2 regions of the Spirosoma oryzicola genome follow, and region 1 is predicted to be linked to the other one. Evidence: riboswitches for the same ligand, from Rfam matches in the RefSeq annotation. Region 1 holds a riboswitch; the other holds the start of a gene.
What was found. A riboswitch is a leader RNA that binds a small molecule or an ion and turns the genes downstream of it on or off. The one in region 1 is predicted to bind cobalamin.
Positions count from the first base shown of each region.

Region 2: another riboswitch for cobalamin. It lies ahead of LQ777_RS17450 (TonB-dependent receptor plug domain-containing protein); the one in region 1 lies ahead of metE (5-methyltetrahydropteroyltriglutamate--homocysteine S-methyltransferase).

Region 1 covers NZ_CP089541.1:93,193-102,435, reverse strand. Annotated here, with positions in the region: gene LQ777_RS26665 (response regulator transcription factor) at 1-614, opposite strand, end outside; gene LQ777_RS26660 (methylenetetrahydrofolate reductase) at 723-1,721, opposite strand; gene metE (5-methyltetrahydropteroyltriglutamate--homocysteine S-methyltransferase) at 1,979-4,279, opposite strand; cobalamin riboswitch at 4,430-4,635, opposite strand; gene LQ777_RS26650 (Lrp/AsnC family transcriptional regulator) at 4,810-5,271, shown strand; gene LQ777_RS26645 (hypothetical protein) at 5,407-5,592, opposite strand; gene LQ777_RS26640 (PepSY-associated TM helix domain-containing protein) at 5,606-6,739, opposite strand; gene LQ777_RS26635 (SCO family protein) at 6,761-7,396, opposite strand; gene LQ777_RS26630 (hypothetical protein) at 7,396-7,872, opposite strand; gene LQ777_RS26625 (hypothetical protein) at 8,058-8,432, opposite strand; gene LQ777_RS26620 (NIPSNAP family protein) at 8,738-9,243, shown strand, end outside.
Region 2 covers NZ_CP089538.1:4,120,560-4,129,802, forward strand. Annotated here, with positions in the region: gene LQ777_RS17435 (hypothetical protein) at 1-1,194, shown strand, start outside; gene LQ777_RS17440 (M16 family metallopeptidase) at 1,300-2,643, shown strand; gene LQ777_RS17445 (M16 family metallopeptidase) at 2,692-4,068, shown strand; cobalamin riboswitch at 4,175-4,364, shown strand; gene LQ777_RS17450 (TonB-dependent receptor plug domain-containing protein) at 4,509-6,509, shown strand; gene LQ777_RS17455 (DUF5074 domain-containing protein) at 6,730-7,821, shown strand; gene LQ777_RS17460 (M20/M25/M40 family metallo-hydrolase) at 7,849-9,243, opposite strand, start outside.

The DNA.
Region 1 (9,243 bases):
AAGTAACTGACGTACACATCGATCACGTTTGTACCCGTCTCAAAGCCGATATCCCAAACCTGCTCGGCAATATCGACCCTGGAAACGACTCGTCCGGCATTTCGCATCAGATACTCCAACAGAGCATATTCTCGGGCGGTTAGTTCGATGGTTTGCCCATTTCGTCGCGCTACTCGTTCGTGCAGATCAAGCTCCAGATCAGCCACACGCAGGATACGACCCGGCTCCTGGACCGTTGTTGACCGGCGCAACAGCACTTTTATCCGGGCCAGCAATTCCATAAAGTCAAATGGTTTGGCCAGGTAGTCGTCAGCCCCAGCCTCAAAACCCAGCAGCTTATCGGCGATGGTATCGAGGGCGGTCAGCATGAGAATAGGCACTTGGCTAGGCTTATTACGGATGTATTCGGCCAGTTCGAGTCCCGTCGTATCGGGCAGATTAACGTCCAGAATAATCAGATCAAAGTGCGATTTGCCCAACAGGGTTTTGGCTTCCTCACCCGTCGCAGCCACTTCAACAGAATAGGACTGGGTTTGAAGGCCTTTTTTGATGAACGTTGCTACTTTCAATTCATCTTCAACGACCAGCAAATGGGCAAGGAAATCTGATGTCATATCGCTAGGATTAGTGCCGGGTTCAAGCTTTGATCTTCGGTCACTCGAATAAGGTTCGTTTAGACCCGGACGCAAAGCTACCTGAACGTTTCGAGGCCGTAGTCGATTTTATAAACTCTCGATTTTGCTGTAAACCTGCGTATCGTCTACAGTTTCCGAACGGCTAGTTGCTAACGGCTTTCTGATACCTTTTTCCTTTAGCAGTTGACCGATCTCATTGGTCATGTAAATCGATGCTTCGATCTCTGCTTTGCGAATAGCAACACTTTCGATATTAAAACCGAAAGGGATGGCATGTTCTGTGCAGTAATCGGTCAGCGCTGATGCAATATCAAGACACACCTTTACCGATTTCTGAAGAATATCATCTGATTTCTTCAACTCTTCCTGCAATTCGAGTGGTACGTGAATCCCCAGCCACTCCATAAACTGTAGCGTTTTGGCCGAACCACAAGCAGTAAGCGTGAAAATTAGGGTTGGGGGATGGACAGCCTGTTGACGGCAACGGTGAGCCAGATCGTCAATTATCTGTTTGGCGTAGTCAAGATTGAAAACACATTGGGAAATGAAGTACGATACGCCACAACTCATTTTATCCAGTATTCTGACATCTTCATCGTGTAGCACCTGATGCCGTTCGGGAATGGTTACAGCGCCAATGACGGAGGTTTCCTGGTGCTTACTCCATATCTGGTATGCTGCCGACAGACTGGTTTTTACTGGAAAATCCGGAGCGGGCACGCCGACAAAAACTGGATAGAATTTCTGTTGGTGAAGGTCTTCCAGCCAATTAGATAGCTCCTCGGGGCTGAACTTACCGGCTGGACGGTAGATTATTTTTGGAACCCGTAACTCCCCCAAATAGGTAGAAGCAAAGCTAAGCGGGTCCAGCGCGTTGATAAAAGGAAAGGGCCGTTCTTCTGTAGTGCGAGCCGACTCATCCTGTACGTCATAAACGACAAGCCCATCAATGTCCAGGACAGCCAGTCGGTCAATTGTTTTTTGGGCAATCTCAGCGACGCGTTCAGGGAGCGTGCTCGTTTTGGGGGGCGTAATGCCGTACAGTAACACACCTGACTGACCGGATTTGATCTTTTCGAGAAACATTGTTGGTACTTGAGCTAGAGCTTTATGCTTGAATGTCTAAAATAGTGGCTACCAGTTATATGGCACGAGTCATTTCGTATCAGTAGACAGGTGATGTAGCAGTCATTGGCGCCTTTCGTTGGCGAAATATAGTCCAAATACGGTTTATTATTACGCTTCCTCCTTACTGATCGATTTGGCGGCATCAACAGGATTGATACACGACACTGTCATTTTAGCGGAATGATGAAGGGCGGAATCGCCCGCCCTTCCCTATTTTACCGTATGATTTCTGTATTGATTTGCTCTCGTGCCTGCTTGGCGGCTGCTACCATGTTTGTTAAAGCCTCCCTGGTTTCCGGCCATTTTCGAGTCTTTAGTCCACAATCCGGGTTCACCCACAAGTTGTGCGCTGGCAACAGATCTGCGGCCTTGGATAGCAAAGCAGTCATTTCGTCCGTACTCGGAACTCGTGGCGAGTGAATATCGTAGACACCGGGTCCGATTTCGTTTGGATAGTCAAAATGAGCAAACGCATGGAGCAATTCCATTTGGGAACGGGAAGTCTCAATCGTGATTACATCTGCATCCATAGCGGCAATATGTTCAATAATATCATTAAACTCGCTGTAACACATATGAGTATGAATCTGCGTTTGATCGTCAACGCCATTGGCCGTTATCCGAAAGGCTTTCACGGCCCAATTCAGGTAGTACGGGCGCTTGGCTTTGCGCAATGGCAGTCCTTCTCGAATCGCGGCTTCATCGATCTGGATGATGCCGATACCAGCCGCTTCCAGCGCCTGAACTTCGTCATGGATCGCCAGCGCGATCTGGTTGGTAGTTACCTCGCGGGGCTGATCGTCACGGACAAAAGACCATTGCAGGATCGTTACCGGGCCGGTCAGCATACCTTTCATGGGTTTGTCGGTCTGGGCAGCCGCAAATTGGCTCCAACGTACGGTCATGTCATTCGGACGGCTGACATCTCCGAAAATTACGGGCGGTTTGACGCAACGGCTGCCATAGCTTTGTACCCACCCGTTTTTGGTAAAGAGGAACCCTTCGAGTTGCTCACCGAAATACTCAACCATATCATTCCGCTCAAACTCGCCGTGGACCAGTACATCGATACCGATTGCTTCCTGCCAACGAATCGCGTCGATGGTCGCCTGCTCAATCGATTGTTCGTATTGCTCAACCGTTAACTCTCCCTTTTTTAGTTTAGCCCGTAACTGACGAATTTCATCCGTTTGCGGGAAAGAACCAATCGTTGTAGTTGGAAAGGCTGGTAGGTTGAAACGTTCACGCTGGATCTGCTGACGAATCGGGAAAGCGCTGGTTCGTTGGGCATCCGTGATGGCTGCCACCCGATCTTTAACCGCTTGCTTGTGTACTTTATGTGAAGCGTGTCGGCTTTGGATTGCTTTTTTATTGGCCTCCAACAACGTCTGGTTTCCGTCAACGATCTGCCCCAGTTCACTTACTTCATTTAGTTTTTGTTTCGCAAAGGCCATCCAGTTTTTGATTTCTGGATCAAGCGCGGTTTCTCCATCCAGATCGATTGGGCTGTGTAGCAGCGAGCAGGATGGCGCAATGATCACGCGGTTCTTTCCTAGTTTCTCAACAGCCTTGTTGATCAGCTTCAGCGATTTTTCGTAATCGTTCTTCCAGACATTTCGTCCGTCCACAATACCCAGAGAGAGTATAAGCGGATCGGGAATTAAGGTAAGCACTTCATCCAACTGCTCGGGAGCGCGAACCAGATCAACGTGCAACGCCGTGATGGGTAAGCTGACAGCCAATGCGGTATTGTCCAGCAAAGCGTCGAAATAAGTAGCGACCATGAGTTTGACGTCACTTACCTGACTAGCAATCTGTCGATAGGCAAATTCAAACGCTTCTTTCTCTTTCTTCGACAAATCGAGGGCTAAGTAGGGCTCATCCAGCTGAATCCATTCGGCACCTAGTTGTCCGAGCCGATTGATGATCTCGACGTATATTGGAACCAGTTTGTTGATCAACTCAACGCGGTCGAAGCCTTCTTGTTTTTCTTTACCCAAGAGCAGATAACTGACTGGACCAACCAATACCGGCTTGGCCTTTTGACCGAGCAGTTGCCTGGCGTTCGTGTATTCGGTGAATACATGTTCGTTAAAAATGCGAAACTCCTGATCGGCGGTAAACTCCGGCACAATGTAATGGTAGTTTGTATCCAGCCATTTGGTCATTTCCATCGCCGTAATATCCAGACCATCCTTCTGGTAGCCCCGGGCCATCGCGAAATAAAGATCGATTTCCTGGTTATGGGCAACTTCGGACAGCACAGGTCTGTAACGCGGAGGGATAACGCCCAGCAGCAGGCTTGTATCCAGCGTCTGATCGTAAAAACTAAAATCATTACACGGAATTAGATCAATACCAGCACCCAGCTGCGTTTGCCAGTTTTCTTCTTTGATCGTCTGAGCAACCCGATTTAATTCCGTCAGGTCGATCTTGCCTGCCCAATACTGTTCGCTGGCTTTTTTGAGTTGTCGTTGTCCACCAATCCGAGGGTAGCCCAGGTTTTGTGTCAGCATTTTTGTTGATTGTTTTGATGAAAACAGGTGAAACGTGCTTCACTAAACGGGACAAGGCTTCGAGAACAGAGCGCACGGCGACACAGAAGCCGACATACAATCGGCTGAAAGGTATAAGGTCAGACTACGTGTTTTATTCCGCGAAAACATTGTCTATTCCTAAAAAAGGCAGGTATCCTGACTTGTAACCTGTCGTCCGTCCTTCCCAACCTTTGACGGTCAGTGAACGTGCATGGGACGACAGTTTGTGCGTTACGTACAGTTGCGCGACAGTTCGGCTTTAGACCACATCAGCAGTCTGACCGATTCCCTTTTGATTCCGACTCTCGTCGAAAACCTATTTCAGGCACTTTAGAAAAGAACGTTGAATCGAACCCTGTTGACGGATAAAATTCGGGTCAAAATTATATTGTCAGATTTAACATCTACTTTATATAACTTAATTAAGATAAAAATTCTACTTTCGTGATCGTAATAGTTATTTATTCTCTTTGTAATTGATTCTTCTGCCCACAACAGAAAATCCTTCTATGGAAAAACTAGACGATATAGACGAGCAGTTACTCAAACTTCTGGGAGAAAATTCGAAACAGACTATAAAAGAATTGGCGGATCGGGTAAATCTGTCTCATACGCCGGTTTTTGAACGGGTAAAGCGTTTGGAGTCTAATGGCTACATCAAGAAATACATCGCTTTGATTGATGCCGAAAAGCTGGGCTACGGATTAATCGTTTTTTGTAATATCAAGCTTAAGCAGCATGATAAACGCATTGGACATGAGTTTGTAACTGACATTCTTAGGCTGGACGAAGTAGTTGAATGCTACAATATCTCCGGGGATTTCGACTTTCTTTTAAAGGTGTATGCCAAAGACATGAAACACTACCAGGACTTTGTCTTTAATAAATTGGGTTCGGTAACCAGTATCGGGAGCACCCACAGTACGTTTGTGATGAGCGAGAATAAGAACACATATAACGTTAATTTTTAACCCGACTTCGTCACTAAGGCACGACTATGCTATCTATAATGCCCTGACAACCAAACAAAAACAAAAATCCGTTTTCAAATTCACCGAGTTGAAACCCTGGCGAATTTGAAAACGGATTTTGCAGTACCTGATCGATCAATGCGTGTTAGAACAAAGACGGAAGAGCATATCGCCGATTCCCAAAAGCACGGTAAAATGAATGAGCACCAGTGCCGTCCAGTGCACAACATCCTGCCTTAAGACAGGCTTCGATTCGGGCAAGGTAACACCTGTATCAGCCAATAGCTGACGCAAATCCTGACGAGTAGGTAAAGCACTCATAGTTGCTTATCCTTTAGGTTGATTTAACCAAAACATATTTCCGGGACGCATTCGGAACAGCTTTTCGGACACGACGCCACCAAAGCAGAAAGCCGGTAATAGCCAGTAATCCGGGCGTCAAGCCAATAAGTGCGTACAGCACTTTTACCGGTAAGCCACCATAGTTGCCTACATGCAAAGGAAAAAATGTAGCTTCAAGGCGATCACCAATAGGAAGCGCTGCTAAGCGACGAAGCTGAATCAGCTTACCCGTTTGCTGATCAAGACTGACCAAGTTGCCCGTTCCCCACAAAGCCCATTGACCTTCCAACGGACCATTGACCCGAAATTTTCGCTCGGGCTGAGTCGGCAAATAAACGTACGAGGGCTTTAAATCGGGCATTAATTGCCTGGCCTTTTGAAGTAGAGCATCAGCCGATAATACCATTGTTGTATTCAGATGCGTAGGTATTTGCTCGGTTTTCCAGGTTTTCGCTTCGAACGCAAACAGGTTCATCCAGAACCCAGTAAAGAAAATAATCGCATTCAGCAGCAGCGACCAGACGCCGACGACCCGGTGTAAATCAGAGCTAAGGGTACGCCAGTTTTTTCTATTAATCCGCACCCGAAAACACAGTACTTTCCAGATTATCTTTCGGTAAACAACCACGCCTGTCAACAGTGAGCCTAACATAGTCAATCCAAACAAAGCCGCCAAAGCCGCACCGGGTACACCCAATTGAAAGCTGAAATGAAACTGCAATAGCCATTCAATGAAGCTAGGGCTGAAATCACTCGATTTACCTTCGCGCAGAATAGTATTCGTGTACGGATTCAACGAAATAAGTCCCAAATCGTACGTGAATAGGCGAGCGTCATTCAGGTATAACCGGAAATCGTAAGCATCCGTAGGACCAGCATTCGGATTCATCCAGGCAATACCATCCAAATTAGGGTAACGGGCAGTAATCGTCTGGTAGCATCTGGTCAACGAGCGTTCATAAAGCGGACGAGATGGCTTTACCGTCAACAAATCATGATTGGCTAGTCGATCCAGTTCGTGTCGGAAGACCAGCACCGACCCACTCAGCCCTAATAGAATTAGGAAAATGCCCGTGATTAGCCCCAGCCAGCTATGAATAGTAAATAAACGACGCGTTAGCTTCATACAATTCTACTTTTAAATTCGTTACTCATACTCCCGCCGAAGCACGTCAATGTCCCGGATCAACTTCTGAGTACCTTCCAGCGTGGTGCCATCATACATACCCCGGATGTGCTTTTCCTTGTCGATCAGCACGAACGCTCCACTGTGTATGTAGCCTCCCGGAGCTGTAGAATCCTTGGTAGCCGTCACCAGATAGTGATTCTCGCCAATGTCGTAAATTTTCTCGCGGTCGCCCGTCACAAACTGCCACATGTTTCCCACGACGCCCATGTCGTTGGCGTATTGCTTCAACGCCGTAGGCGTATCGTGATCGGGATCGATGGTGTGCGATAAGATGCGTACGTCGTGACTATCCTTGTAGGCTTCATAAACAGTCAGCATGTTTTTTTTCATGATCGGGCAGATGGTCGGACAGGTCACGAAAAAGAAATCGGTTACGTAGATTTTGTCCTTAAAATCGTCCTGGGTTATGGCTTTCCCATCCTGGTTAACGAATGAGAAGGCCGGAATGGCGGGGTACTCTCGCTCCGTAACTTTTTTACCATCGACGATTTTGGTCACAGTTTCGGACTCCCCCATATACGGCAGTTTTTCGTCGGTCAGGTGGCAACTACTCAGAGAAAGGAATAAGCCCGCGGCAAGAAAGATTGGTTTCATCATCGTTTTAGATAGGCTTGTGCGTCCGTAATACTTTTTCGCATCAGCTCACTCATGGCATTGACGCGTTGTTGCTCCTCCTGTAGATAAGCCAGTGCCTGCTGCTCAGTCAATGTAGCGAGTGTATCTCCGTTGTAGTGATGCATCCAGTTCATCATCGACTGGTCTGCCTGTTCCAGCGCAGCCTTTACCGCGAGTCCCCGCTGGTGAGCATCGGCTGAGGCAGGTTGTTTACTTTGCTCGGCGAGTTGTTGGCTAATCATTTTATTCAGCCGCATCAGTTCACTCATGGCGGGCATTACACTATCGTGAACGGCTAGTATTTGCTGCTCAAGATCGGCCACGGATTTTGGTTTCGCAGCGGCTTGCGCCGTCGAATGGGATGCGTGTGCAGTCGCATCGGAAGTTGGTTTCGATTGGCAAGCAAATAGCGTTATCGCAGCCAGCATAGCTACGACTATTTTAAATAAATTCATTGAGGATCGACTAGTTGTTCTGTGGCCAGTAGACAGCCACGGATGATTTAGAAACTATGAATGTTACCTGATTAGACTGAGCGTCAGCCACGTGCGACTACCGACACAATAAGTTAACTATCAATAAATTACGTGTACGAATGGGAGCCAGTCGTAAAAAAGAGGGTATACTAAAATCGGTTAGTTTAGGCGCAGGGCGGACGAAGCAGACCGCTAGCCGGCGACATGTAGGAAGAAATCAGATAATGAAATACCTGACGATGGCTAAACGCAATCTCACGCGCAAAATCAAATGAAAAATGCGTTTCGCAAAATAATTGGATCGGCGCTGTTTGCTGTACTCGCTCCGTCGTTTCTTTATCCTGTTTGTCCTGCTGGGCTTTCAGGCGTTTTGCCAGATAACACTTTCCGTCACAGTGAAGCTCAGGTTTGCTGCGGTTCTCGCAGAGGACACGGGCAATGTAATCTTTGTTGAGGTGATAATAGGCAACGGTTCCCCAGGGACTAATGCTAGGCAAGAGCACAGCTATCAACAGGATGTATGTCAATACGGAACGCATGGTGCTGCAAAAGTACGTCGGATTTGAGAATAGTCATCGTAAAAATTAGCAGTTATCCTGTCTCAACGCTCTTTCTGTTTCCAAAAGCAAGTCATACAGGGAGTGCATCTATAGCACCATTCCGAAACAGGTTACTTCTGCAAGCGGGATCAAATCATGGAAAGAAATACGCCTTGTATTTGGTAGAAAAATGGGCGTAAACGCATCAAGTATTTTCTAAAACCAGGTCAGAAAAACCAATACATTTGCATGCTTTCCTGACAACTAACCATCAGCCCAGGAAAGTACTTTCAACAACTCATTTTATGAAAAGACGTTCATTCGTTAAAGCCTCTCTTTTAACCGGTTCAGTATCAAGTTTCGTTAATCCGCTGAGTCAATCAATAGCTCCTTCAGACGCTCACCAAAGTCAAAGCCCAGAGTTTTACGAGCTTCGGATCTACAGTTTGAAAAATGGGAAACAACTGACTATTCTAAACAATTACTGGCAACAGGCCGCCATTCCAGCGCTCAATCGGTTGGGCAGTAAAAACATTGGTGTATTTACCGAATATCTTCCGCAGGGGTTTACCAAGCTGGCGGTGGTTATTCCGTTCAACTCAATGGACGATTATTTAAAAGTATCGGATCAGCTGGCCAAGGATAGCGCCTACCAGCAAGCCGGTGCAGATTACCTGAATGCGGAAGCAACGGCACCAGCGTATGAGCGCATCGAAAGTTCGCTGCTGAAAGCGTTGGCGGATATGCCCCGGCTGGAAGTTCCCCCTAAAAAGCAGCGCCTGTTTGAATTACGTCGGTACGAAAGTCATAA
Region 2 (9,243 bases), on a different replicon from region 1:
GTGGGGTACAATCCGTTGCAGGCGGGTGACGATGGTGGCAATTCCTCGCCGGTATTATTTCACGGTCTGATTAATGGGTACATCTACACGAAAACGCAATGCCTTTCCTGGGCGCATCAGGACAAGCGACTGCTGCCTTTCTTTTATGAGCAATGGGTACGGCTCGATGAGAACAAGGTGCATGTAAAAGTGCGTCTGACAAACCAGCGTGGCGACAAAGGTTTTTACAATTTCGAGGAACAGGAGTGGCCGTTTCTGATGATTAACGGAGCCAAGAGCGTTCGGTTTTATAACGGATCGGCTCCGTTCACCAACGCAGCAACGAGCACATCGGACGGTATCGAGCGGGCGCAAACGCAGGGCGGATCGATTATTACGCAACAGATCTCGTCCTTTTACCTGACCGAACCCTGGGAAGCCGTTGAAATTGGCGCAAACCGGCTGATTGGCCTGTATTCACCCGAGATGTACCGGGCAAATTATAACGTTGCGGCAATTCCGGCTCACGATAATTGGGAAGGCGGCAATACCATGACCTATTTGGGCGGGCGGGTTTTCGATCCGCTGGATAGCGACAATACATGGCTGAAAGAATTCACGCTTATCGTGGGTACCGAGGCCCAGATTCGGGAGCATGTGTATGCGCAACCGCGCCTGACTAAACCCGATTTCTGGTTCGACAAGACCAACGGCCGCAATCAGTGGTACGTGTTTGATGGCGGCCACGACCAAAAGCAGCCATTCCGGGTAGACAACTGGACCGTCACCTACGACGGCCACATCGACAACGGGCCGCTGAACGCTCGGGGAACAAAAATTCTTTCGTCGACGGGAAGCTGGCGGGCCAGCGACATTGATACGATCTACATTCGAATGGGTTATAAAGGTCCCGAGCAGCAACTCAACCTGACCTGGCTTCTGAACGGACAGTCGCCCGATGGCATTAATCCGGAGTTTCCTATTCAGAATTCACTTGTGTTTCCGCGCGGAGCACGACCGCACTATGGTCAGGTTTTGCCGATTTCCGTCGTCAACGATGGGCAGATCCGCACGTATCGCATACCCATGCGCCATAGTTTGTGGAAAGATATCGTTCAGCAATTCGAGATTATTCATACACAAGGAACATCGGTGATTGCGCCCGGCGAACAAATTGAGCTGGTATATTTTGGGACGACGAATCCAGACAAGTAAATTCGGGCTTTCCGGCTATATTACACGATGCAACATCAACCGCGCATTGTTGTCTTTTAGCCCGAAAACCGTTTCATTTTACTATTTCATTCGCAAATCATTTCCATGAACAAACGAATCGGGCTGCTGGCCGGACTAACCCTCTCTGTGGGTATCGCGCTGGCACAGAACAAGCCCAAACCGGAGGACGTGCAGACGTTCACGCTCAAGAACGGCATGAAATTCATGGTCCTCGAAGACCACTCTATCCCCAACGCCAACTTCTACACATTCTGGAAAGTCGGTGCCCGCAACGAAGTCCACGGCATCACGGGGCTGTCGCACTTTTTCGAGCACATGATGTTCAACGGGGCAAAAAAATACGGTCCTAAACAGTTCGACCGGGTGATGGAAGCCAACGGCGGTTCGAACAATGCCTACACGACCGAAAACACGACGGTCTATACCGACTGGTTCCAGAGCGGTGCCCTCGAAACCATCTTCGACCTCGAATCCGACCGCATCCGCGACTTAGCGATTGACCCCAAGATGGTGCAGAGCGAACGGGGCGTCGTGCTGTCCGAGCGCAGTACGGGTCTGGAAAACAGCAACTACCGTGTCATCAGCGAACTGGTCAAATCGGTCGCTTTTGTCGAGCATCCGTACATGTTTCCGGTCATTGGTTTCGAATCCGACATCAAAAAGTGGACGCAGGAAGATTTAGAAAAGTATTTTAAAACCTATTACTCGCCCAACAATGCCGTTGCGGTGGTCGTCGGTGATGTGACGGCGGCTCAGGTAAAGAAGCTGGCCGAAAAGTACATCGAGTCGATTCCGGCCCAGAAATTACCCGACAGCCTGCGCACGGTAGAACCGGCCCAAAACGGTGAACGGCGCGTGACAACCTACAAGGACATTGCTACGCCGAACATTCTGATGGCGTACCACACCCCCGAAGCCCGCAACCCCGACTACTACGCGCTTGATTTGCTGAGTGGTGTGTTGAGTTCGGGAAACTCGTCGCGGTTGATTAAATCGCTGGTACTCGATTCGACCATTGCCTCGCGGGCGTCCAGCTACTTTGGCGAGTCGTTCGATCCGAACCTGTTTTCGGTCTACGCCATTGCCGCCAGCAATGTTTCGGCGGAGCAACTGGAAAAATCGGTGCTTAACCAGATCGACAAAGTCATCTCGGAAGGCATTACCGACGTTGAGTTGCAGAAATTGAAAAACCAGAAGCTGATGGAATTCTATCGCACGATGGAAACAATCAACGGTAAAGCCAATTCGCTCGGCACCTATGAGCTGTTTTTCGGCGATTACAAAAAGCTGTACGAAGCACCGGCGCTTTACGAGAAAGTCACCAAAGAAGACATTCAGCGCGTGGCCAAAACGTATCTGACGGCCCGCAACCGCACGGTTGGCTATCTGCTGCCAGAGCCAAAAACCAACCCCGCGAAAAATAACTAACTACGATTATTCATCCCCAATGATTCAAAGACCGACGGGCTTTGTAGTATGAAAAAAATAGTCATAATCATAACCGCCTTGCTTATAGCGGGCGTGTCGCTGGCGCAGACATTCAAAGTGCCACCTTACCAGAAGTTTAAACTCAAAAATGGCTTGACCGTCTACCTGATGGAACAGCGCGAAGTACCGCTGATCAACGTGTCGGTGGTCTTCGACGCGGGCGCTGTGCAGGATGGCAACCGCTACGGCCTAGCCAATATGACCGCTGATGCCTTGTTGTTTGGCAGCTCCAAGTACACCAAAGCGCAGCTGGAAGAAAAAGCGGAATACGTGGGAGCCAGCGTAGACACCTATGGCGGAAAGGAAGTAGCGAAACTAACGGCTTCATTTGCTGTGAAAGATCAGGATCTGCTCTTCGACATTATTCAGGACGTAATCACCAAACCGACGTTCGACAAAGGTGAGTTCGACAAGTATAAACAGCGGCAACTGCTCCAGCTAACGCAGCAAAAAGAAAGTCCGCGTGGGGTTGTCAATTCGTATTTCAACCGGTTCGTATTCGAAAACCACCCGTATGCCAACCCGATTTCGGGAACCCCTTCGTCGGTATCGGCCATTACAGCGAATGACGTTCGGCAGTTTTACCAGAAAAACTACACTGCCGACCGGGCGGCCATCGCGGTTGTGGGTGACTTCAATACGGCTGCCATGAAAAAGCGGATCACCGATTTGTTCGGCAACTGGAAAACAGCCGCGGCTACCTCACCCAAACTAACGGACCCAACGGTTTCGTTCGACAAAAACCGGGTCTTGCTGGTCAACAAAGACGATGCCCGCGAAACGACCTTTTTGATTGGCGGCAAAGGCATCACGCAAAACAATCCCGATTACATTCCGGTCGTGGTAGTCAACACCATTCTGGGCGGTCGGTTTACGTCCTGGCTCAACGACGCGCTACGCGTCAATTCGGGATTGACCTACGGGGCCGGTAGCCGGTTCGGTACGTTCCGCAACAGCGGTACCTTCGCCATTTCGACGTTTACGAAAGTGAGTACCACCACGGAGGCCATTGATATGGCCCTTCAGGTACTGGACAGCCTGCACCGCACGGGTATCGACGAGAAAACGCTGCTTTCGGCTAAAAACTACGTCAAAGCCGATTTCCCGCCCCGATACGAATCCGCCGGTTCGCTGGCCGACCTGCTGACGGATATGTTTAGTCTGGGTTTTGACGAGTCGTTTATCAACAATTTCCAGAAGAATGTCGATGGATTGACGGTAGCGAAAACGCGGCAAATCATCGATCAGTATTTCCCAAAAAACAACCTGCAATTCGTGCTGATCGGCAAAGCGGATACCATCCGCGAAAAGGTCAAGAAGTACGGCACAATCACCGAAAAGGAAATTAAGGCCGACGGCTTTTAAATAACGCGCCCATCTGGTCCCCCCTCGAATACACTGTCCGGTAAATTCGTACCGACACATTGATTCGGGACGGACCGGATGGCCGTCTTACGCGTTTATGGCCTATATTTGTCCGCTCGTTTTAGGTTTGCCCTTCTCGTAAGGGTGATTAAAAGGGAACACCGGTGTAAATCCGGGGCTATTCCCGTAGCTGTAAGTTCTAATTACCAGCTGATAACTAAAAAGCCACTGCCGTTTGGCGGGAAGGCGTTGTCGGTAGAACAAGCCAGAAGACCTGCCTCAAACGAATTCATGATTCGAGCTTTCGGGTAAAAAGCCGGAGATGAAAGACAGTTCGGTTAGGTGGCGCGTCACCTGTGCGGTCACAAACGAGCAACGGTTCGTTTGTCTTTTATTTCAGTTTCCGACAGCTCATTACTTAATCTCATTTTACCTGATTAATGATGAGCAAAATCAGTACGTTTCTTTCGGCGGCTCTGGCCGTATCCTCCCTGTCCGCTCTGGCGCAGGACAATCCACAAGTTCCTTCTTCGAACTCCGTTCAACTGGATGCCGTGACGGTCACGGCCAACAAGATCGAACAAAAGCTTTCCCAAACCGGCAAAGTCGTTACGGTACTGTCTGACTCGGTATTGCAACGCTACGCAACACAATCCGTGAGCGAACTGCTGTCGCGGCAGGCCGGTCTGCAAATCGTCGGTTCGAATGGACCACTCGGCACCAACACCGACATTTTTCTACGGGGAGCCTCAGCCGGTAATACGTTGATTCTGCTGGACGGACTGCCGGTTTATGATCCGTCTGGCGTAGCGAACACCTTCGACCTGAACCTGCTGACCGTGGGCGAGTGCGACCGGATCGAAATCTTACGGGGAGCGCAATCAACCAGTTACGGTTCCGATGCAGTGGCGGGCGTCATCAACATTTTTACGAAGCGCGCGAGCAGCAATGCCGTTGGCCGAAAGCCGTTTGGCGTGAATGCAACGGTTAACTACGGTACGTACAAAACTTTTCGGGGAAGCGTGGGCGTAAGCGGCCAAACCAATAGGCTATCGTACAACGTGCAGTACACGCGGCTGTCGTCGGCGGGTTTCTCGTCGGCCACCGATCCCACCGGCACAAATAATTTTGACAAGGATGGTTACCGGCAGAACGCCTTACTGGCCAATTTCGCGTTTCAACCAACGTCACGGCTTACGCTGAAAGTACAGGGTTTGACGACGGCCTACTCCGCCGACATCGACGCCGGAGCGTTTGCCGATGATAAAGATTTCACGTTCAAGAGCCAGTTCAAGCGGTTAGCGACTGGCTTTGATTACAAACACGCCCAGGGCAAACTGTCGTTTAACTACAGCATCGGTGATAGCCGCCGGATGTTTAAGAACGACTCGACAGCGGTTGAGCCGAACGCATCAGAGATTTACTCGTACCAGCAATACGGAGGGCTGGCTCACTTTGCGGAAGTGTATCACAACCTGAAGCTAGGTTCCTGGGGCGAATTGCTGACTGGTGCGGATTATCGTTTTAGCAACACCGACCAAAGCTACCTGTCGATCAGCCAGTACGGTCCTTACCAGTCGCCATCCATTGGAAAAGATACCGCTCGTGTTGGGCAAGTTGGTGTGTATGCCACGGCCATCCTCACCCCATACCGGGGTCTTTCGGTTGAGCTGGGTGGTCGATTTAACCGGAATTCGTTGTACGGAAACGTGTTTACGTACTCGTTTAACCCGTCTTACCTACTGTCGGATCGGATCAAGATCTTTGCTAACCTGTCGTCGGGATTCCGCGCGCCTTCGCTTTACCAGTTATTCTCGCCGTACGGCAACAAAACACTGCGGCCCGAATACAGCGTCTCCACCGAAGCCGGATTGCAAGTATTCACCAAAAGCCGCACGGCCTGGGTCCGGGCCGTTTATTTCGACCGGCAGATCAAGGACGTTGTATTTTTTGAATCGCTGAACAGCGCACCCTTCGGTCGTTATATCAACTTCGACCGGCAGCACGATCACGGTCTGGAACTGGAAGCACAGGCGGCTATCAACAAACTGACCCTGTCAGGCAACGTAACCTGGCTAACGGGTAAGGTAACGACTGCTAATGCCGGACGCGACACGACCTACAACAACCTGTTTCGGCGACCCAAGACACAGATCAACCTGAGCGTAGGCTATCAGATTATACCGCGCCTGTTCGTTTCCGCCACGATGCGCTCCATTGGTGAGCGTACCGATCGTTTTTATAACGGAGAAACCTTTACAACGGAGAGCGTGACGCTGGCCTCTTATACCACGATTGATCTGTACGCGGAAGGGCAGATTACGCCTAAACTGCGTTTATTCGCTGATGTCCGTAATTTGTTTGACCAAACCTATTACGATGTCTACGGCTATAACACCCGCCGTCGGAATGCGAACATTGGTATTCGCTTTACTTGGTAAGGGGTAAGGCAGTCAAATCGGCTCATTGGTAACGAAGATGATGCATTCAGGCCGGTTGGCAGCAACCAGAGAACAACAACGAGGTCTTTCGCAAACGGGTAACTAACCGGAGTACGCGGAGGGTAATTTCAGGCACAAAAAAAGCGTCAGGGAGCGCGGTATGTCAGCAATAAATCGGTTCTTTGTCTAATAAAATAGCTCAGCCGTAACGTTTATGACCATGCGTACTCTTCTACTCAACAGCCTTAGCCTTGCTTTTCTGACGCTTTTTAGTGAAGCCTGCCACGTTGGAGATGCCCCGCCTTCGCCCTATGAGCGGGGTGCGTACGTTGTCAACGCCGGTTCTCCCTCAGCCAATAACGGGACAATTTCCTTTATCGCTCGCAACACCAATACGGTTACGAACGATGTGTTTACCGCTGCTAATGGACGATCCTTGACCGGCGTTATCAAAGACTATGTAGAGATCGATGGGAAAGGGGTGATTCTGCTCGATAACAACGCTGCGGGTCAGGATAAAGTTGAAGTCGTTGAATCGGGTACGTTTAAATCACTGGTGACGTTCCAATCACCGGACGTAGAAAATCCGCGATTCGTTATTTATGCCGCCCCCAACAAGGCGTATATCAGTTGCTGGGATGCCGTAGGAAGCGGAGGAAACGCCTTTGCTAACCCCGGCTATATCCTGGTGCTGAACCTAGCCTCCCGGACCGTCAGCAAAAAGATACCGGTTCCGAAAGGTGCCGAACGCATGGTACTAGTCGACAAAGAAGTGTTTGTGGGCAGCGCGGGTGGCGAACGGGTACTCACCGTGATCAATACAGACACGGATGAGGTTGTTCAGCCGGGTATCGATGCGGGCGTCAATGCTAATCCAGTCGGCTATGATTTCAATCAAAAGCTGTGGGCCTATGTATCGTCAACCAACGAAATGGTGCGCATCAATCCAGCGACGAAACTAGTCGAAACCCGGCTGCGCGTTGGCAATGGCTCCCGAACGCCCAGCGCCATCACGCTGAGCGCCGACCGAAAGCTTTTTTTCTTTGTCAATTCCTACAACGATAACGGCAGATTGCGGGGCGAAACGTACCGTTTTTCGATCAACGATACGGACATTCAGGCCAGTACACCGTTTATACGCCGTTTCTTCAGTGGACTCAGTACAGACCCCAATGACGCACGCGGATTGATTTATGCCGCTGTGACGCCTTCGAATGATCAACCGGGTTACGTGCTTCGCTACCAGCCCAACGGCGCTCTGGTTGACTCCGTTCGGGTTGGCATTGCCCCCAGCCGTTTCTTCTTCCGGTAACTATCTGGTACGTCTTGAGGGGTAGCGCTAATTCAGCGGTGTTGTCAGAATAGACAGGCAGGTTTTTATACCTGTCCGTAAGTTACCGAGTCGTAAGTTTTCGTTGGGGCTATGCTGGTTGTTGTCCATGTTAACCAGCGGAACGATGACTGCCGGAATGTTCAGCGCCTGAATAAACGGAACAACGGGTACCGTTCCTCCCATGATACGGATGATTACCGGGTCCCTCCTGACCGGATCTTTCCCAAACCCATCGGTCAGTGCTTTTCGCAGCCAGACGCCCATCGGTTCGTTAATATTCGTTCGGAAAGCTGGCGTACCTGCATTGCCTTCGAAGTAAACAAGCTGCGCGTATTTCAATCGTTCTTCGGGTGTAGGTACATGGTCCAGTACGGTAAACCCTTGCTTTTCGATGTGCTTGCGGACCAGTTCGACCATCCGTTTTCCGTCGGTTTCGGGCACCAGCCGAATGTCGAACAGCGCGGTAGCTTCACTCGGCACAATGGTTGCGGCCCCTTTGCCGATCTCAGCGGACTTCATGCCCCGGACATTCAGCGACGGATATTGCAGCGACTCCTGGTAATTACTGCCTACTTTGTCCTCCTGGGTAATCAGCAACGCTTTGTTGATGTCCTGTTCCTTATCCGGCACGGCGGCCATGATCTTTTTTGTTTCATCATCGAACGCGATACCCTCGTAGAAATCCGGAATCAGGACCCTCCCCTGCTCATCTTTCATCGACGTAATCAGCCGGGCGAGCCGAAAGGCCGGATTGGGCGCGTAGTTGCCAAAATGACCGCTGTGCTGAGGGGTAGCAGGTCCGTAGGTCGTAATGGTGAACCCGGCGTTTCCCCGACAGCCGAACGTGAGCGTTGGCAGGTTGGATGAATGCATCGGACCGTCCATGACAATCATGTAATCGGCCCGCAATTTATCTTTATACGTGTCCAGTGCCCCTTTCAATGAAGGTGAGCCTTTCTCTTCCTCCGAATCAATGATGATTTTTACGTTGAAAGGCGGGGTTTTCTTTTGGTCCTGTACAATGTCGAGCGCGTTGAGCATCATAATGATCGGCCCTTTATCATCCGACGTGGACCGACCGAACAGACGCCACTCGTCGTTAACTACTGTCTTAGGTGGATTAGAACTCAATTCTTTATAGTCACCGGCGCCCGTTTTCTCCTTCAGTACGGTCACAAACGGATCTTTCTGATTCCATTCATTAGCCCGTACCGGTTGACCGTCCAGGTGAAAGTAAAACAGAACCGTTTGGGTAGCTTTAGGAAATGTTTTCTCGGCCAGAACCAGCGGCAGATTAGCGGTTTTGAGTACGGTTGTCTGGAATCCTCGTTTCGCCAACGCTTTTTCGGTCCACGCAATGTTGTTGAGAATATCCGATGCATTGACCGCGTCATTGGGTAA